DNA from 2 places in the Acidovorax sp. NN32 genome. Region 1 is predicted to be linked to the other one. Evidence: riboswitches for the same ligand, from Rfam matches in the RefSeq annotation. Region 1 holds a riboswitch; the other holds the start of a gene.
The links. A riboswitch is a leader RNA that binds a small molecule or an ion and turns the genes downstream of it on or off. The one in region 1 is predicted to bind S-adenosylhomocysteine.

Region 1 (10,245 bases):
AGCCGCAGCCACGATGGAGGTGGTGGCGTCAAAGCGCAAGTTCAGCAGCGCAGCCCGGTCCACCACCTGGTTGGCATCGTTCACCTGCCCCAGGGACTTGGCCTGTTCATTGACGTAGCTGCCCGGCTTGGTGGCCGATTCGATCCAGGTGCTTTCCAGAAATTGCGTCAAGCCCCCAGCCTTGCTGGTGGTGTTGTAGCTCTGCGGGTCCCAGGTGGCCGAGAGTTCACGGCGCAGGGCCTTCCACTCGGCGGCCCCCGCCTTGTCCAGCTTGGCTTTGGGGTCCAGCTGCGGATGCAGCTCGCCAAAAAAGCGCTGGTTGGTGGCATCGTCCAGACGCTTGCCGCGCAGCGGGCCCGCTTCTGCAGATATCACGGCCGCAATCGTGGCGCGTGGGTAGCCCGTGCGATCCGCAGCCAGGGTAATGGCGTCGCGATAAATCTCGTTCACGCCCAGTCGCAATGGATCGGTCCGGTCGCGCTCGGCATTCCGCAACGCTGTCAAAGCATTGGGCGCAGGCACGGTGCCAGCCCCCCAGAACGGCGTGGAGTTGGCGCTTTGCGCGGTGTTGCTGCTGGCGGTGGGGTTGAGGGTATCGGCCTGCGCCAGCATCAAGCCGGATTGCAAAGACGTCGCGGTGCTTTCGTTAGCAAAGCCCGTCCCCTGAGACAAACTGGGGTCCGTAGGCGCTGCAGCAGCACCACTGCCGGAAAGTGCCCAAGTACTGGTGTTGGTAGTGATTTGCATGGTGAAGAGCTGTCGGTATTGATCCATCCCTGGGCACGATGGGCAGTGGGCCTCAGGCCATCCCTTGGGGCATCTGCCACTTGATGCAGCCATGGGGGATGAACGTGATTGAACCGGTTTTACCTTCGTATAGCTATACAGGCGATTCCTAGCTAGGAATCTCCCTAGCTGGGAAGAACACCTACCCACAGAGAGAAGAACCGCCCGGCCACACCAAGGGCTCGGGACGGAACCCTGCGTTCGATCTAGCGGAAAGTCTGGTCAGGAGTCTTGATCGGGCAGCCCGAGCTTTCGCCCTGCCTGTCGAGGGACTGTTCAGCGGAGACGCCCTGGCTTGGACAGGGCCAGCCCGAACGGGCGGGGGGAAACGGGCGGGACAAAGGACGAGGGCAACGGGTGCGACATGTTGTCACAAGGTCCTCAAAATCAAGCCGAATCAGCCTCCAGCGCTTTATCCGCAAGCGTAAATTGCTACACAATTAATAGCAATATGCATCCAACGGCATCACAGATTAGGCGCCAGCAACCGCTCCAACACCTTCTCATCCATGCCCCGGCGCTGGGCCATGTCGTGCAGCTGGTCTTCGCCGATCTTGCCGACGTTGAAGTACACGGCATCAGGGTGGCCGATGTAGAAGCCGCTCACGCTGGCGGCGGGCATCATGGCCAGGCTTTCGGTGAGCGACATGCCGATCTCGCCAGCCTGCAGCACGCGGAACAGGTCGGTCTTGGCGCTGTGGTCGGGGCAGGCGGGGTAGCCGGGCGCGGGGCGGATGCCCTGGTACTTCTCGGCAATCATGTCGTCGTTACTCAGCGCTTCACCGGCAGCGTAGCCCCACAGGTCGGTGCGCACGCGGTGGTGCAGGGCTTCTGCAAAGGCTTCGGCCAGGCGGTCGGCCAGGCTCTTGAACATGATGGCGGAGTAGTCGTCCAGCGCGTCGATGAAGGCCTTTTCCTTCTTCTCGATCCCGAGGCCCGCCGTCACGGCGAACATGCCGGCGTAGTCGGCAATGCCGCTGCTCTTGGGCGCTACAAAGTCGGCCAGGCAGCGGCTGGGGCGGGTCACGCCGTCGATGGTGTGTTTTTCGGCCTGCTGGCGCAGGCCGTACCAGGTCATGGCCACCTCGGTGCGGGTGTCGTCGGTGTAGAACTCGATGTCGTCGTCATTCACGCTGTTGGCGGGCAGCAGGGCCATCACGCCGCTGGCCGTGAGCCACCGGCCTTCGATGATCTTCTTGAGCATGGCCTGCCCATCGGCAAACACACGCGTGGCTTCCACGCCCACGATCTCGTCGGTGAGGATGGCGGGGTACGGGCCGGCCAGGTCCCAGGTCTGGAAGAACGGGCCCCAGTCGATGTACTTGGCCAGCTCGCCCAGGTCGAAGTTCTTGAACACGCGGCGGCCCAGCGCGCGGGGCACGGTGGGCTGGTAGGCAGACCAGTCCACCGGGGTCTTGTTGGCGCGGATCTTGGCCAGGGGCCACAGGGGCGTGGCCTTTTTGTTGGCGTGCTGGGTGCGGACCTTGTCGTAGTCCGCGTTGAGCTCGTCCACGTAGTTCTGCACGCCGTCGCCCAGCAGGCTCTGCGCCACGCTCACGCTGCGCGAGGCGTCGGGCACATAGACCACGGGACCTTCGTAGTGCGGAGCGATCTTGACGGCGGTGTGCACGCGGCTGGTGGTGGCGCCGCCGATCAGCAGCGGGATCTTCTTGATGCGGAAGTGCTCGTCCTTCTGCATCTCGCCCGCCACGTACTGCATTTCTTCGAGGCTGGGGGTGATCAGGCCCGACAGGCCCACGATGTCTGCGCCCTCGACCTTGGCGCGCGCCAAAATCTCGTGGCAGGGCACCATCACGCCCATGTTCACCACCTCGAAGTTATTGCACTGAAGCACCACGGTGACGATGTTCTTGCCGATGTCGTGCACGTCGCCCTTCACGGTGGCGATGACGATCTTGCCCTTGCTGCGCACGTCGCGCCCGGCCAGTTCGTCCTGGCGCTTTTCTTCCTCGATGTAGGGGATGAGATGGGCCACGGCCTGCTTCATCACGCGTGCGCTTTTCACCACCTGGGGCAAAAACATCTTGCCCGCACCAAACAGATCGCCCACCACGTTCATGCCGTCCATGAGCGGGCCTTCGATCACGTGCAGCGGGCGGCCGCCCTTGGCCAGGATCTCGCGGTATGCCTCTTCGGTGTCTTCGGTGATGAAGTCGGTGATGCCATGCACCAGCGCGTGCGACAGGCGTTCGCCCACGGTCTTGGGGTGCTCGGGCGTTCCGCGCCATTCGAGCTTCTTGCTTTCGTCCTTGGCGCCGCTCTTGGCGGTTTCGGCGATCTCGACCAGGCGCTCACCAGCATCCGGGCGGCGGTTGAGCACCACGTCTTCCACGCGCTCGCGCAGCACGGGCTCCAGGTCGTCGTACACACCCACCATGCCCGCGTTGACGATGCCCATGTCCATGCCGGCCTTGATGGCGTGGTACAGAAACACGGTGTGGATGGCTTCGCGCACCGGGTCGTTGCCGCGGAAGCTGAACGACACGTTCGATACCCCACCCGACACCTTGGCGCCGGGCAGGTTCTGCTTGATCCAGCGCGTGGCCTCGATGAAATCGACGGCGTAGTTGTTGTGCTCTTCAATGCCGGTGGCTACGGCAAAGATGTTGGGGTCGAAGATGATGTCCTCGGGCGGGAAGCCCACTTCATCGACCAGGATGCGGTAGGCGCGTTCGCAGATTTCGATCTTGCGCTCGTAGGTGTCGGCCTGGCCTTTTTCGTCAAACGCCATGACCACGGCAGCGGCGCCGTAGCGGCGCACCAGGCGCGCCTCGTGCTTGAACTTGTCCACGCCCTCCTTCATGGAGATGGAGTTGACGATGCCCTTGCCCTGCACGCAGCGCAGACCGGCCTCGATCACCTCCCACTTGGAGCTGTCCACCATGATGGGCACGCGGGCGATGTCGGGCTCGGACGCGATGAGCTGCAGAAAGCGCACCATGGCGGCCTTGCTGTCGAGCATGGCCTCGTCCATGTTGATGTCGATGACCTGGGCGCCGTTCTCCACCTGCTGGCGCGCCACGGCCAGGGCCTCTTCGTACTGGCCATTCAGGATCATGCGCGCGAACGCCTTGGAGCCGGTGACGTTGGTGCGCTCGCCGATGTTGACGAACAAGGTGCCCTCGCCAATGGAGACGGGCTCCAGACCGGACAGCTTCATGGGGGGCAGGGATACAGCAGACATAGGACTCACTCACCTGTGCAGGGGCAGCAGAAAAACAGGTGAGCGTCGTTGCGGTGTACGGTGGGGTGCGCGGGGCCCAAGCCTGACGAATCGCCATGCACCAAGCCGGGCATGGCAAGTCGCTGCAACGCTCCTTGGGCCGAGGGGCGATTGTAAGTTGCCCGCCCGGGATCAGCGCACTGGGCGGCGGCCCCGAAGTGCGGCCAGCAGCATCAAGCCCGCCATCAGCCACAAAGCCCACTCGGACAACGACGGAATCGCGCTCGCGGCCACTGCCGTGATGGTGTCGGTATCGGTGGCGCTGTTGTTGCCGGGGTTAGGGTCGGTCACGCCACCCGGGGCCGCGACCGTCGCGGTGTTGACCAGCGTCCCTGTGGCCGACGCGCTCACCGTGGCGGTGACGGTGTAGGTCACCGATCCACCCGCGGGCAGGTTGACGACATCGTTGATGCTGCCGCTGCCCGCCGCCGTGCAGGTGCCGCCGCCGGAGCCCACGCAGGTCCAGGTGCCGGTCAGCACGGCGGGCAGGGTGTCTGCCACCGTCGCGCCAGGGGCGTTGGACGGTCCGGCATTGCTGGCGGTGATGGTGTAGGTCACCGAGCCGCCAGCGTTGGCCGTGGTCACGCCATCGGTCTTGGTGATGGTCAGGTCGGCTTGCGATGCGATGGTGTCGGAATCCGTGGCGCTGTTGTTGCCCGGATTGGGGTCGGTCACCCCGCCCGGCGCTGTCACCGTCGCGGTGTTCACCAGCGTTCCGCTGGCCGCAGCACTCACTGTTGCGCTCACCGTATAGGTCACCGATCCACCGGCGGGCAGGTTGACGCTATCGTTGATGTTGCCGCTGCCCGCTGCCGTGCAGGTGCCGCCACCCGCACCCACGCAGGTCCAGGTGCCGGTGAGCGCTGCGGGGAAGGTATCCGCCACCGTGGCCCCCGACGCATTGGACGGCCCCGCGTTGCTGGCGGTGATGGTGTAGGTCACCGACCCGCCCGGGACGGCCGTGGTCACGCCGTCCGTTTTGGTAATGGACAGATCGGCCTGCGGCGTGATGGTGTCGGAGTCCGTGGCGCTGTTGTTGCCCGGGACGGGATCGGTCACTCCGCCCGGCGCTGTCACCGTCGCGGTATTGGCCAGCGTCCCTGTGGCCGCTGCACTCACCGTGGCGCTGACGGTGTAGGTTACCGATCCTCCGGCGGGCAGGTTGACGGTGTCGTTGATGTTGCCGCTGCCTGCGGCGGTGCAGGTGCCGCCACCCGCGCCCACACAGGTCCAGGTGCCAGTGAGTGATGCGGGGAAGGTGTCCGCCACCGTGGCCCCCGGCGCATTGGATGGCCCCGCGTTGCTGGCGGTGATGGTGTAGGTGACCGATCCGCCCGGCGTGGCCGTGGTCACACCATCGGTCTTGGTGATGGCCAGATCGGCCTGTGGCGTGAGCGTGTCGGAATCGGTGGCACTGTTGTTGGCGGGAACCGGGTCGTTCACGGCGGACGTCACTGTCGCGGTGTTGGTCAGCGTTCCGGTCGCAGAAGCGTTGATCGTGGCGCTCACCGTGTAGGTGACCGATCCCCCCGCTGGCAGGTTGACGCTGTCGTTGATGTTGCCACTGCCTGCGGCGGTGCAGGTACCGCCGCCTGCGCCCACACAGGTCCAGGTGCCGGTGAGCACGGCGGGAAAGGTGTCCGCAACCGTGGCACCGACGACGGGGTCCGGCCCTGCGTTGCTGGCGGTGATGGTGTAGGTCACCGACCCGCCCGGGACGGCCGTGGCCACACCATCGGTCTTCGTGATGGACAGGTCCGCATCTTGGGCATGCGCCGCGGTCGCAGCCACCATGGCCAACAAGAGCGCAGTGAGCCACAGCAAAACACGTTGGAGCATGGCGAAGTCCCGATTCGAAGTGGAGGGGTGACCAAAGTGTAACGCCACGTTTCCACCCGGAATCTTCGTGCATGGCGGCACGCGCTGACCGCGCGTCCCGCGTTTGAAGCGGTTGAATCGCTCTCAACGCACCGGCAGGAACTGCAGGAACGTGCCGCCCACAATGCCCTGCACATAGCTGATGGCGGCGCGGCGGTACTTTTCGGTGGTCAGGGCAGCCAGCAGGTCGAGGCGCGCGATGATCTTGCCAAACTCGCGCTCAAAGCTCAGGTTGCGGCCTTGGGGGCCGATCTCGTCCGCCAGCAGCAGTGGCTGGCCCTGGGCATTGCGGCGCTGGGCCAGCAGCCACACGGCGCTTTCCACATTGCGGGCGGCGTTGTAGAGGTGCTGTGCATCCACACCGTCGAGCAAGAAGAATTCGATCTTTCCGCCATGGGCCGTGATGATCATGTCGGCCGTGGCATGGATGAAGGCTGCCACGCGGTCCCCGGTGAACTCCGGCGCGAACGCAAAGCCCATCGCGGCAATGTCGCGCCGCCCCTGCAGTGGTGCCCAGGGCTGGCGCTGCAGGATGGCTGTGCGCACCTGCTCGGCCGCGTGCTCGCGGCTGGTGGCGCTGGTTTTGCGCCATTCGGCGGGGTTGCGGCGGTAGAGCTTGTCCATGAGGCGGAACAAGCCCTCCAGGTTCTCGTGCATGGCCAGCGTGGCCACGCGGTTCATGTCGGACTGGGCCAGCTCGGCGGGCGTTGTGGCGGCACCCTTGACCTCGCCGCGTGGCGTGGGCGCATTCGCCGCGCAGCCTGCGAGCACGGTGCACAGCATTGCACACGATGACATCCACAGGAGAGAAAGGAACGGCCCACGCATGGGGGCCGATTATCGGGCGCAGTGTGGGCGCCTCACAGCCGGTTAACACTGTTTGAAGATCTCAGGCCACGGCCCTGAATCCCATTGCCTCAGCAGCGGTCTGCGCTGTCGGGGTTGGGGATACCCTTGATCGGGCACTCCTCGGTGCCCACCATGGGCCGCGTGATGGCCTCCACGGCCTTGCGCGTACCTTCGGGGTCAGTCACCCAGCGGGTGTAAAAGTCATACGGGCAGGCGGCCACACCCTGGTCCCCACCGCCGGAGTTGATCAGCCCGGTGTATCCCCGGTGCAGCAGCTTGAAGAGGTGGTTCTCGGACTGCCCGTTCTTGCGGAAGTCGCGGATCAGGCTCTTCGACAACGCGGCGTACTGCACGCCGTATTCCTCCTCGCCGCATTCACCGAGCGTTCGGCCATCAAAGCCAATCAGGGCGCTGTGGCCGAAGTAGCTGTATACGCCGTCAAACCCGGCGGCATTGGCCACGGCCACATACGTGTTGTTGGCAAAGGCCATGGCCTTGCTCATCAGAATCTGCTGCTCCTTGGCGGGGTACATGTAGCCCTGGCACCGCACGATCAACTCGGCACCCTTCATGGCGCAGTCGCGCCAGATCTCGGGGTAGTTGCCGTCGTCGCAGATGATGAGGCTGATCTTCAGGCCCTTGGGGCCTTCGCTGACGTAGGTGGTGTCCCCGGGGTACCAGCCTTCGATGGGGGTCCAGGGCATGATCTTGCGGTACTTCTGCACGATCTCGCCCTGGTCGTTCATGAGGATCAGGGTGTTGTACGGCACCTTGTGCGGGTGCTCCTCATGGCGCTCGCCGGTGAGTGAGAAGACGCCCCACACCTTGGCCTTGCGGCAGGCGGCGGCGAAGATTTCGGTCTCTTCACCCGGTACGGTGGCCGCCGTGTCCATCATCTCCTGGGCGTCGTACATGATGCCGTGGGTGCTGTACTCCGGAAAGATCACCAGGTCCATGCCGGGCAGGCCGGTCTTCATGCCCACCAGCATGTCTGCGATCTTGCGCGCGTTGTCCAGCACCTCGGCCTTGGTATGCAGGCGCGGCATCTTGTAGTTGACCACCGCCACGCCGACGGTGTCCTTGCTGCTTGAAATATCGCCGTGAATCATGGTGAAGCATCCCTATCAATGAGAAATCATCCAGGGCCGTTTGCTCGGAAACGCCTTGGCGCCGCTGGGCGCCGTCACCGTGGCCTTGCGGCTTTGCGATGACGAACAGCAGCCACAGCCTGCAGGGTGTTTGAGGCGGGCGTAGTCGCCCGAGCGCTGCGGCTCGTGCCGCGCTCGCTCGTTGGTGGCGATGGCGCTGCGCGCGGACGCGCTCATGAGTGCCAGGCGCGGTGCGGTGGCAAACACGCGCGGCGATGCTGCGCCGCAGTCTGGGCAGGCGGCGGGTTCGTTGCGGTCGGCCAGCAGGCGGAAGGCATCAAACCCGCCACACTGGGCACAGGCGTAGTCGTAGGTGGGCATGGCGGGTCCTTCTGCAGCAATGGTGTTTGACTGTCAGACCAGATCGGGCGACAGCGGCATGGCCACCGAGCCATCCAGGTGCTTGATCGGCCCCGCCGCACTCGGGTTGATGTCAAAGTCAAAGATCTGCGTGGGCAGCCACAGCGTGGCGCAGGCGTTGGGCACATCCACCACGCCGCTGATGTGGCCCTGCACCGGGGCTGTGCCCAGGATGGAATACGCCTGCGCGCCCGAATAGCCAAACTTCTTGAGGTACTCGATGGCGTTCAGGCAGGCCTGGCGGTAGGCCACGTTCACGTCCAGGTAGTACTGCTTGCCACTCTCATCCACGCTGATGCCCTCGAAGATCAGGTAATCGTTGTAGGTGGGCGTGATGGGGCTGGGCTTGAAGATGGGGTTCTTGATCCCGTACTTGGCCATGCCGCCCTTGATGAGCGTGACCTTCATGTGCACCCAGCCTGCCATCTCGATGGCGCCGCAAAAGGTGATCTCGCCGTCGCCCTGGCTGAAGTGCAGGTCGCCCACCGACAGCCCGGCGCCGTCTACATACACCGGGAAGAACACCTTGGCGCCGCGCGACAAATCCTTGATGTCGCAGTTGCCACCATGCTCGCGCGGGGGCACCGTGCGGGCGCCTTCGGCAGCCGCTTTGGCCTTGGCATCGCCCGTGAGGCGGCCCATGTGGGCCGTGCCCGCCGAGGGTGGGTTGGCCAGCCCGGCCGTGGGGTCTGAGTCGATGAGCGCCTGCTCGCGCGCATTCCACTGCTCCAGCATCTTGCGGTCGGGCAGGCAGCCAATCAGGCCGGGGTGGATGAGCCCAGCGTACTTCACACCCGGCACATGGCGCGAGCTGGTGAACATGCCATGAAAGTCCCAGATCGACTTTTGCGCCTGCGGGAAATGCTCGGTCAAAAAACCTCCGCCGTTGTTCTTGCTGAAAAAGCCGTTGAAACCCCACAGGCTGTCCTGCTTGGCACCAATGTCCAGCAGGTCCACCACCAGCAGGTCGCCCGGCTCGGCGCCCTTCACGCCCACGGGGCCGCTGAGGTAGTGCACCGTGGTCAGGTCGATGTCGCGCACATCATCGGCGCTGTCGTTGTTCTTGATGAAGCCGCCCGTCCAGTCAAACGTCTCCAGCACGAACTCATCGCCAGGATTGACCCAGCAGGCCATGGGAATGTCGGGGTGCCAGCGGTTGTGGATGTTCTCGTTCTCGGTGGGCGACTTGCTCAGATCGACCTTGATCAGGGTTTCAGCCATGGCGTGCTCCTTGGAAGGGTTGGGTGGAAGAAGGAAAAAGCGAGAAAAAATCCCGGCCTTACATGGCGCATTGCCGCCGAGACCGCCACGGCCGAGGCCCGGGACGCCAAGCAAGGGCCGCCCCGCAGCGAGGGCGTCGTCCCCCTTGAGGGGGGAAGGCGCCGAAGGCGACTCAGGGGGTGTTTCATACCGACAGATAGGCTTTGATGCGCTGCTGGTCGGTGTCCGCGCGGGCGGTCTCGTGCACCAGGCGGCCGCCCTCAATGACGAACAGCCGGTCGGCCACGTCCATGGCAAACGACAGCACCTGCTCGCTCACCACGATGGTGATCTGGCGCAGCTTGCGGATCTCGTTGAGCGCCTTGGCGATGTCCTTGATGATGGAAGGCTGGATGCCCTCGGTGGGCTCGTCGAGCAGCAGCACCTTGGGGTCGGTGACGAGCGCTCGCGCAATGGCCAGTTGCTGCTGCTGCCCGCCCGAGAGGTTGCCTCCCTTGCGCCGACGCATGTCCCACAGCACGGGAAACAGTGCGTAGATGTCTTCGGGAATCTGTCGCGTCTTGGAGTTTTCCAGCCCGGTCTCGATGTTCTCTTCGACCGTGAGGGTCGGGAAGATCATGCGGCCTTGCGGCACATAGGCGATGCCCTTGGCCACGCGGCGAAAGCTCTCGTCCTTCGTCACGTCCTGGCCTGCCACGGTGATCTGGCCACTCTTGACGGGCATCACGCCCATGAGGCTCTTGAACAGCGTGGTTTTGC
Region 2 (10,245 bases), 1.0 Mb from region 1:
GGAGCTTCCGATGGGCATGATGCCGGGCACCACGGGCACGGTGGCGCCCAGGCGCTGCGTGTCTTCCACAAAGCGGAAATACGCATCGCTGTTGTAGAAATACTGGGTGATGGCCGAGTCCGCACCCGCCTGCACCTTGGCGATGTAGGCCTTCAGGTCCGCCTCGGGCGACTTGGCCTGGGGGTGCACCTCGGGGTAGGCGGCCACTTCGATGTGGAAATCCCGGCCCGTCTCCGCGCGGATGAAGGCCACCAGGTCACTGGCGTACTGAAACTCCCCGCCCGCGCCGTAGCCGCTGGGCAAATCGCCGCGCAGCGCCACCAAGCGCTTGACGCCCATGGCCTTGAGCGTGGCGAGCTGCTCGCGCACGGACTGGCGTGTGGCACCAATGCACGAGAAGTGCGAAGCGGCGCTCACACCTTCGGCCAGGATTTCACGCACCGTGCCAAAAGTGCCCTCCTGCGTGGAACCACCGGCGCCGTAGGTCACCGAGCAGAAATCAGGGTGCAGCGCATACAGCTGCTGGCGCGCGGCCCGCAGCTTGTCCGCCCCATCGGACGTCTTGGGCGGGAAAAACTCGAAACTCACCGGAAAACCGGTGCCCTGGGCATTGGCAGCAATCATGCAGCCCTCCTCGCATAAACAAAAAATTCATGGTTGCCGTCGCCGCCCTGGATGGGGCTGTCGAGCCAGGCCTGTACGGCCAGGCCCAGTTCGGCGCAGCAGTCACGGATACGCTTTTCCACCACCGCATACAGCGCGGCATCCCGCACCACACCGCCCTTGCCCACCTGGCCCGGCTGCAGTTCAAACTGCGGCTTGACCAGCATGAGCAAATGGCCGTCGGGCGCCAGCAGAGGCACCAGCGCGGGCAGCACCAGCGTGAGCGAAATGAACGAGAGGTCGCCTGTCATCACGTCGAACACCGGCGTGATGTCCACGCCCGCGCAGTCGGGGCGGCGACGGCGCTGGACGGGCAGCGTGCCCAGCGCCCGCGCCTCTGCGCGCTGCGCGCGCTCGGACTTGAACGCTTCGATGTCCTGCTCTTTCGCGTCGCCGCTGTCATCGTAGGCATCGTCCACCAGGCCGCCATTGCGCATCCAGCTGTAGGGCGCCTCGGGCTGGGTTTCGTTGTCTTCGTCGGCTTCGACAACTTCAGAGAGCGCCAGCTCGCAGGCTTCCTGCAGCGCCTGTGCGGTCAGCGAGCGCGCGTTCACGCCCTCCACGCAGACCACACGTAGATCGCTGCGCAGCCGCTCGTGGAGCTGGCCATGGCCCACGTCCACACCGATGACCTGCGCTGCGCCCTGCTGCAGCAGGCAATCGGTAAAGCCGCCGGTGCTCTGCCCCACATCCAGGCAGCGCAGCCCGGCCACGGACAGCCCCGTGGCCAACAAGGCGCCTTCCAGCTTGAGGCCGCCGCGCGAGATGTACTTGGCCTCGGCATCGTCCAGCAGCTTCACCTCGGCCACGGACGGGATGTCATCGCCGTTCTTGGCCACCTTCTGCCAGGGCGCCAGGGGTGACAGACGCCACTCCACGCCCGCAGCAATCAGCCGCTGCGCTTGCGAGCGCGTGGCCGCATGGCCCGCTTCCACCAAAAATACATCTGCACGCATGGCGCTCATCCTTTAAGAGTCAAATCAGCCTCCAGCGCTTATCCATCAAGCGCAAGCAGCTATCACAATAGTAGCAACCACGATGCAGTGATCCACCAGCGCACCGGCGGCATGCCGCCAAGGCGCGCAATGCGCCTGGGGCGCGGGATCAATAGCGGTAGGTATCCGGCTTGTACGGGCCTTGCTTGGGCACGCCAATGTAGGCAGCCTGCTCGTCGGTCAGCTCCGTCAGCATGGCGCCCACCTTCTTGAGGTGCAGACGGGCCACCTTTTCGTCCAGGTGCTTGGGCAACACGTAGACCTTGCCGTTTTCGTAGTAGTCGCTGTGGGTGAACAGCTCGATCTGGGCAATGGTCTGGTTGGCAAAGCTCGACGACATCACAAAGCTCGGGTGGCCCGTGCCGCAGCCCAGGTTCACCAGGCGGCCCTTGGCCAGCAGGATGATGCGCTTGCCGTCCGGGAAGATCACGTGGTCCACCTGGGGCTTGATCTCTTCCCACTCGTACTGCTCCAGCGACGCCACCTGGATCTCGTTGTCGAAGTGGCCGATGTTGCAGACGATGGCCTGGTCCTTCATGGCCAGCATGTGCTCGTGGCGGATCACGTCCTTGTTGCCGGTGGTGGTCACGAAGATATCGGCCTTGTCGGCAGCGTATTCCATCGTCACGACCTTGTAGCCTTCCATCGCAGCCTGCAGGGCGTTGATGGGGTCGATCTCGGTCACCCACACCTGGGCGCTCAGTGCACGCAGGGCCTGGGCGCTGCCCTTGCCCACGTCGCCGTAGCCGGCCACCACGGCCACCTTGCCAGCGATCATCACGTCGGTGGCGCGCTTGATGCCGTCCACCAGCGATTCACGGCAACCGTACAGGTTGTCGAACTTGCTCTTGGTTACCGAGTCGTTCACGTTGATGGCGCGGAACATCAGCGAGCCCTTGGCCGACATTTCCTTCAAGCGGTGCACGCCGGTGGTGGTTTCTTCGGTCACGCCGATGATCTGGGCGCTCTTGCGGCTGTACCAGGTCGGGTCCTCAGCCAGCTTGGCCTTGATGGATGCAAACAGGCAGGTCTCTTCTTCGCTGGTGGGGTTGGCGATCAGCGAGGCGTCCTTTTCGGCGCGCTTGCCCAGGTGCATCAGCAGCGTGGCATCGCCGCCGTCGTCCAGGATCAGGTTGGGGCCTTCGCCTTCGGTGCCGGCGGGGCCAAAGTCAAAAATGCGGTGGGTGTAGTCCCAGTACTCGGCCAGGGTCTCGCCCTTGATGGCAAACACCGGAGTGCCCGCCGCAGCAATGGCGGCGGCGGCGTGGTCTTGGGTGGAGAAGATGTTGCACGATGCCCAGCGCACTTGCGCACCCAATGCCTGCAGCGTCTCGATCAGCACGGCGGTCTGGATCGTCATGTGCAGCGAGCCCGTGATGCGGGCGCCCTTGAGCGACTGCTTGGGCGCGAACTCCTCGCGGATGGCCATCAGGCCGGGCATCTCGGTTTCGGCGATGCGGATTTCTTTGCGGCCCCATGCGGCCAGGCCGATGTCGGCAATGATGCAGTCGGTGTTGACCGGGGCGTTGACGCGTGCGTTCATGATGGTTTCTTGCTCCAAAGCATGTTGAAAAACCACTGGTCGCGGGAGTGAAAAAGCTCACCACACGAGAAGTGGATGAGCGTCGTTGCTAGATGACTCCGAGCCTCACGCCCCGCCTGTGCTGGGGACGCTGCAACGCTCCTCGGATCGGCGGATTATAAAAGCAAGTGCATTCCCCGCACCATGCCCCGGGATGAATCCGTCCTCGGCCTTGCACGGAACAGTAAAATCCCGCCACTGCCGCCCCTGCGTCCCACGCCGGTCCCGGCCCGAAGATTCTTGCGCAGGGCGCTCTGCCCCGCACCCATCCCATTCAGGAACCCCCTGTGTCCTACGCCCCAGAAACCCGGCGCCGCCGTACCTTTGCCATCATTTCCCACCCCGACGCGGGTAAGACGACGCTGACGGAAAAGCTGCTGCTGTTCTCGGGCGCGATCCAGATCGCAGGCGCCGTGAAGGGCCGCAAGGCCAGCCGCCACGCCACCTCCGACTGGATGGAAATCGAAAAGCAGCGCGGCATCTCGGTGGCCAGCTCGGTCATGCAGATGCTGTACCGCGAGCACGTGATCAACCTGCTCGACACGCCCGGCCACAAGGACTTCTCGGAAGACACCTACCGCGTGCTCACCGCCGTGGACTCGGCCCTGATGGTGATCGACGCGGCCAACGGTGTGGAAGCACAGACCCGCCGCCTGATCGAGGTCTGCCGCCAGCGCGATACGCCCATCATCACCTTCGTGAACAAGATGGACCGCGAAGTGCGCGACCCACTGGACATCATGGACGAGGTGGAGCGCGAGCTGGGCATGCCCTGCTGCCCCATGACCTGGCCCGTGGGCCAGGGCAAGAGCTTTGGCGGCATCATCAACCTGCGCACTAAGACCATGACGGTGTTCGAGTCCGGCAGCGAGCGCCGCCCACAGGACTTCGAGGCCATCCCCTTGTCGGACGAGGCGACTCTGCGCGCACGCTTTGGCGCCGAGTTCGACGCCGCGCTGGAGAGCATGGAACTGGCCGTGGGCGCATCGCCCGCGTGGGACCATGAAGCCTTCCTGGCTGGCAAGCTCACCCCCGTGTTCTTCGGCTCCGGCGTGAACAACTTCGGGGTGATGGAAGTGCTCGATGCCCTGGTGGACATGGCCCCTCCCCCCGGCCCGCGCGTGAGCACGCTTGAAGTGAACAAGCAACCCGTGGTGAAGACCATCCAGCCCGAAGACGAAGGCTTTGCCGGGGTGGTGTTCAAGGTGCAGGCCAACATGGATGCCAACCACCGCGACCGCATCGCCTTTGTGCGCGTGGCCTCGGGCAAATACACGCCGGGCATGAAGCTCAAGGTGCAGCGCACCTCCAAGGAGCTGCGCCCCACCAGCGTGGTGACCTTCATGTCGCAACGCCGCGAGGCCGTCGAAGAAGCCTACGCAGGCGACATCATTGGCTTTACCACCCACGGCGGCGTGCAGCTGGGCGACACCATCACCGATGGTGCCAACCTGCAGTTCACCGGCCTGCCGTTCTTCGCACCCGAGATGTTCATGACCGTGGTGCTCAAGAACCCCTTGCGCACCAAGCAGCTGCAGCAGGGCCTGGCCCAGCTGGGCGAGGAAGGCGCGATCCAGGTCTTCAAGCCCGACGCAGGCGGCAACATGCTGCTGGGCGCCGTAGGCCAGCTCCAGTTTGAAGTGGTGCAGCACCGCCTCAAGGCCGAGTACGACGCCGATGTGCGCCTGGAAGGCTGCCAGTACACCGGCGCGCGCTGGATCACCGCCGACAACGCAGCCGACCTGCGCGCGTTCACCGACGCCTACCCGCTGCGGCTGGCGCACGACGCGGCAGACACGCTGGCCTACCTGTGCACCAGCCCATATGACGTGCGCTTGGCGCAAGAGCGGTTTCCGAAGATCCATTTCCACCCGCTGCGCGAGCATGCGGGGTTGGCGCTGCAGGGCGCATAGCCCGCACAAGAGGGGGAAATTCTTGCGCAGTCAGCCGATCAATTTCTCCGCGGCGCCGCTTTGCACCAGGACTTGCATAGGCTCCACCATTTCCGCACTGGCCCTGGTCGGTGCGGACTTGCTGCTGCTGAAGACTTGGACCCGAGGGCGTGATGTGCCTAGGAGTGTGGGCAGCAGAAGGCATCGAAGCGAAACGTGCAAAAACCGAGGATCGCGTGGTGCTACCGACAAGCCCAGGGTGGGCCCCTGGGCGCAGGAGGTGGTACCACGCGGGACCCGTTTATCGCGCGTTGCAGCCGATGCTCCTTCTGCCGCCCGCACTCCTAGCCACAACACGCCTGCAGCGCTCAACTTCCTGCGTCATTGGCAATGGACGCTCCAGCATTGAAAGCCGCGCGCCACGCGCTGCGCGAACACATCGACCGCCATCCCTGGATCGAGTGTCTCAGCGCCACACTGCTTCTGTCTCTGCTCACCCTGCTGGTGCATGGCGCATCACTCCAGGGATCTTGGCGCTGGGATGACGGCGCTCACCTGAGCTACGCCGCCCAATACACACCCTGGCAATATTTCTTGGAGCCCCACGTTGCCCAGGGGCACTCCAGCGCCAATGTCGCTCCATGGAACCTGCTGTTCTACGACATCAACCTGAGCTTGTTCGGCATGGCCGCCACTGGCCACTACGCGCACTTGCTGCTGCTCGTGGGGCTGGGAGCCGCGTTGTTCTATGCCGTGTTGCGAGAGTGGGTGGAGCCCCTGCCCGCGCTGATCGGCGCCGTTGCGCTGTTGCTTGGCAAGCCCACTGCCCACATCGCGGCGGGCCTGATGCATGGGCACTATGCGACCGGCTTCGTGTTCGCCATGCTGTCGATACTGGGGTGGACCCGGTATCTCAAAGGCGGGCGCGGATACTGGCTGGGGCTGTCGGCCCTGGCCTACCTGCTGGCGACTACCTGCAAGGAAGTCTATGTACCCCTGGTCGTCCTCTTGCCCTTCCTGCCCGTGGGCACGTGGCCGCAACGGGTGCGCGCACTGATACCGTTTGTGCTGATTGCACTGGTCTACATAGGGTGGCGCTACCTGCTACTGGGGCGCCTCGTGGGCGGCTACAGCCAGGGAGTTTTCGATGCCAGCGAGGCCCTGCGCCAGTTGCTCCGGGTTCCCAAATTGCTCCTCGGCTCCAAACCGCCCGGCAACATCCTTGCCGTTGTATTTCTCGGCCTTCTGTGCCTTGCGGCTGTGAAGCGCCGCCTCCATGCGCCTGTGTTCTTCGTGTCCTTGGGCATCGTCCTGCTGCCGCTGATACCGCTGACGGCCTTTCCGGGAATTCACAGTCCGGACCGTTACCTGTTCGTGCCGTGGGTGGCGTTTTCAGCCTGCCTGGCGGTCGTCTGGCCGCGAGAGACGCGCCCGGTTTTTGCCCTTGTTGGAGGCGCAGCGCTTGTTGCGGCCCTGGCAGGTGTGCACGCGCAGGAGAAACAGGCGCTCAGGCCCAACCTGGCGTATTGGGACACGCTGTACCGCTTTGCCCTGTCGCTCGACAAAGAGCGGCAGGCCATATTCGTAGTCCCAGAGTTCGGAGGCACCGATGATGGATACAAACGCTCTGTACTGATCCGCGCCAGAAACACCGCCGACCTGTTTGCGCCAAAGCCGCAGCCAGGCGATTTGCTCGTCGTGGACGAAAAGGGCCGTGGCCTGGAACAGGTCCCATTGGCCACCCTGCAGCTATTCGAGTTCCGTGGCGGGGACATGGTGCCCATGCCCCCCGAAAGGGTCGCAGAGAAACTCCCGAGCCTGGCGCGTGGGCAACCTGCCCAAAGTGTCCGTTAGAAGCAGCCATCTCTTCGTCCACAGAAAAAGGTGCAAGCCCGAGCGGCAGCCCTCCGCGACTTTCACCAACGCCCCCTCTCGCCATCCCTATGCCTTCTCGTTCCCCCATGCTTCCGTTGAGTACCTGGAATCCTCCCGCCCGCCTCGTCGGCCTGCTCACTGACATCGACGACACGCTGACCACGGAGGGGGTTGTGCCTGCGCACGTGGTGCAGGCGATGGAGTCGCTCAAGGCCCGGGGACTGGCCGTGATTCCCATCACAGGTCGCCCCGTAGGCTGGAGCGAGCCCTTTGCGGCCGCCTGGCCTGTGGATGCCATCGTGGCCGAGAATGGTGCTGCGGCCCTGCAGCGCTCTCTGGACAAGCGCGATGCGCTGTTAAAACGATATCAACAGGATGCAGCCACGCGCGCAGCCCATTTCGCCCGCATGCAGCAAGTGCTGGCTGACATCGAAGCCAGGGTGCCCGGCGCCCGCCGCGCGACCGACTCGCCCGGACGCGAAACGGACATCGCCATCGACCACAGTGAGTTCACACACCTGCCCCAAGAGCGGATCGACCAATGCGTGGCGATCCTGCGCGCCGCAGGCATGAACGCCACCGTGAGCAGCATCCACATCAACGGCTGGTTCGGGGCGCACAACAAGCTGGAGGGCGCGCGCTGGATCGTGCGCGAGTTGCTGGGACGCGACCTCGACGCGGAGATCGACCGCTGGGTGTATGTGGGCGACTCGACCAACGACCAGCTCATGTTCGAGCACTTCCCCCACAGCGTGGGCGTGGCCAACATCGCGCGCTTTGTGCCACAACTGCAGCACCTGCCGCGTTATGTGACCCAGGGCGAACGGGGCGCGGGGTTTGCCGAAGTGGCACGGGCAATCCTGGCGGGTCTGGATCGCGGCGGGAGCTGAGCCTGAAGCAGCCTTGGCCGAGAAATTTGAATAAAAATACGGCCTAGCGCTTGATGGACGTGCGCAAATAGCTATATTTTTAATAGCAAAACTTCACAGTCCACGCCCTTCTCAGGCCTTGAGGAAGATGTCCGTATCTGGCGCAAAGCAGGCGTGCAAGGGCAGCAGCGCTCCGCCCAGCGCGCGGGCGTCCGAGCCCATGGTGCCCAGCTCCAGCCGGGGGGGCTGGTGCAGGCCTTCCCAGTTGTAGTCGGCCAGCGCGTGGCGGGCACTTTCGCACAGCGCCTGCAGCAGCTCGGGGGCCGCAGCGCCATCGACCACCACGGCATCCAGGTCCAAAAACGCGGTGGCCGAGACGATGCAGTGCGCCAGGCCCGCCGCAGCGCGCGCGATCCAGCCCCGGCTGTGTTCCAGCCACGGGGCCTGCAGCACACGCTTGTCGTAGGCGGCCATAGGGTCGAGGCCATGTTCGCGGAAGCGCTGCTCCAGCTCCCACAGCGATGCCTGGCTGATGAGCTGCGCGGGCGCCTGGCCCGGCTGGGCGGGTGACAGCGGCAGCGAGGCCACCGCACCCGCGTTGCCATGCAGACCGCGATGCAGGTGCGAATTGATGACCAGCCCGCCGCCCACAAAGGTGTCCATGAACAGGTACAGAAAACTCGGGATGTCGCGCCCGCGCCCCTGCAGCAGCTCGGCCACGCAGGCGGCGGAGGTGTCCTTGGCAAAGGACACGGGCAACTCGGTCATCTGCTGCACCTGCTCGGCCAGGTCGATGTTGTTCCAGGCTTCGGATTGGGCCTCGGTGAGCCCCAGCATGCGGTGCCAGCCGCCGAGCTGGAACGGCGCTGCCACGCCCACACCCACCACGCGCGAGCGCAGCGGGCCCAGGCCGTCGAGCAGCTGGTTGAGGTGCGTGCGGATGGCGGGCAGCAGCACGTCGATGTCGGGGAAGGCGTAGTCGAGCACGATGCGCTCGCGCACATGGCCGGTGAAATCGACCAGCAGCCAGTCGGCACTGCGGCGGCCGATCTTGATGCCGATGGCAAAGGCGCCGTCGGGGTTCAGGCCAATGGGCACCGAAGGCTGGCCCACACGGCCGCGCACCGGGGCTTCGCGGCGCAGCAACTGGTCTTCGTCCAGCCGCGCGGTGATGAGGCCGATGGTCTGTGCCGTGAGGCCCGTGACCCGTGCCATCTCGGCCTTGGCCAGGCTGCCGTGGGTGCGCAGCGCCTGCAGCACAACGCGCTCGTTGAACTGGCGCAGCCCCACATGGTTGGAGCCACGCTGGCGCAGCAGCGCGGGGCTGGCGGCAGCGTTGTCAACGGCGGGTAGGGATGCGTCGGTGTCCAGCATGGTGATGAATCGATCAGGCGTTCAGAGTGTCGCCGATGACGCCCTTGCGCAGCAGGAAGTTGCCCCAGGGCTGCAGCTCTCCCGTCACAACGATGGCATAGGCCTTTTTGACGCGCTCGTAGAACGCAAAACGCTCCACGCCTTCGGCCTGCTCACTGGCCACGCCCTCGCGCGCCAGCACGTCCATGGTTTCGCGCTGCAGGGCTGAGCGGTAGGGCACCTCGGTACCGCCCACCTGCATGTAGGCCACGGGGTGCGGCACGTCCTGCGCCAGGGGCAGCACGCTGGCCACCGCTTGAACGGCACGTGCCATCCCAATGCCCGGCAGGCGCAGCACGGGCTTGCCCGCGCCCAGGCTCATGGCGGTGAAGTTGGCGTCGGCCAGCACGATGGCGTCGTCGTGGCCCATCTCGGCCAGCACCTTGAGCAGCTCGGGGGTCAGCAGGGGATCAATGTTCTTCAGCATGGGGCGTTTCAGGCAAGGCACTCGGCGGGCAGGTCGGACGCAGCCATGGCACCCGTCATCACGGCCACGGTGTCGCTCATGCTGATCTTCTTGGGGTTGACCACGGCGGCGCGCTTGCCCAGGCGGGCGATGTGGATGCGGTCGGCAATCTCGAACACATGGGGCATGTTGTGGCTGATGAGGATGACGGGCAGGCCCTTGTCGCGCACGCGGCGGATCAGCTCCAGCACCATGTTGCCTTCCTTCACGCCCAGGGCGGCGGTGGGCTCGTCCATGATGACCACATGGCGCGCAAACGCTGCCGCGCGCGCCACGGCCACGCACTGGCGCTGGCCGCCAGAGAGTGTCTCCACCGCCTGCGTCATCGAGCGGATGCCGACCTTCAGCTCGGCCATGCGGGCCACGCTTTCTTCGAGCATCTTCTTCTTGTCGAGCATGCGCAGCGCGCTGCCCAGCAGTCCGGGGCGGCGCAGTTCGCGGCCGAGGAACAGGTTTTCAGCAATCGTCATGGCCGGAGCCACGGCCAGGT

Region 2: linked by a shared signal. The riboswitch ahead of ahcY (adenosylhomocysteinase) and the one ahead of metH (methionine synthase) in region 1 are both predicted to bind S-adenosylhomocysteine.

Annotation. Positions count from the first base shown of each region.
Region 1 covers NZ_CP199679.1:261,102-271,346, reverse strand. The annotation lists gene ACT89O_RS01250 (hypothetical protein) at 1-627, opposite strand, end outside; gene metH (methionine synthase) at 1,253-3,967, opposite strand; S-adenosyl-L-homocysteine riboswitch at 4,025-4,133, opposite strand; gene ACT89O_RS01240 (IPTL-CTERM sorting domain-containing protein) at 4,163-5,869, opposite strand; gene ACT89O_RS01235 (hypothetical protein) at 5,993-6,706, opposite strand; gene ACT89O_RS01230 (aliphatic amidase) at 6,826-7,866, opposite strand; gene ACT89O_RS01225 (FmdB family zinc ribbon protein) at 7,882-8,226, opposite strand; gene fmdA (formamidase) at 8,260-9,486, opposite strand; gene urtE (urea ABC transporter ATP-binding subunit UrtE) at 9,671-10,245, opposite strand, start outside.
Region 2 covers NZ_CP199679.1:4,542,435-4,552,679, forward strand. The annotation lists gene metF (methylenetetrahydrofolate reductase [NAD(P)H]) at 1-624, opposite strand, end outside; gene ACT89O_RS20895 (TlyA family RNA methyltransferase) at 621-1,619, opposite strand; gene ahcY (adenosylhomocysteinase) at 1,768-3,201, opposite strand; S-adenosyl-L-homocysteine riboswitch at 3,272-3,351, opposite strand; gene ACT89O_RS20905 (peptide chain release factor 3) at 3,528-5,153, shown strand; gene ACT89O_RS20910 (hypothetical protein) at 5,523-6,986, shown strand; gene ACT89O_RS20915 (HAD-IIB family hydrolase) at 7,094-7,897, shown strand; gene ACT89O_RS20920 (ROK family transcriptional regulator) at 8,009-9,250, opposite strand; gene ACT89O_RS20925 (RbsD/FucU family protein) at 9,264-9,716, opposite strand; gene ACT89O_RS20930 (ATP-binding cassette domain-containing protein) at 9,725-10,245, opposite strand, start outside.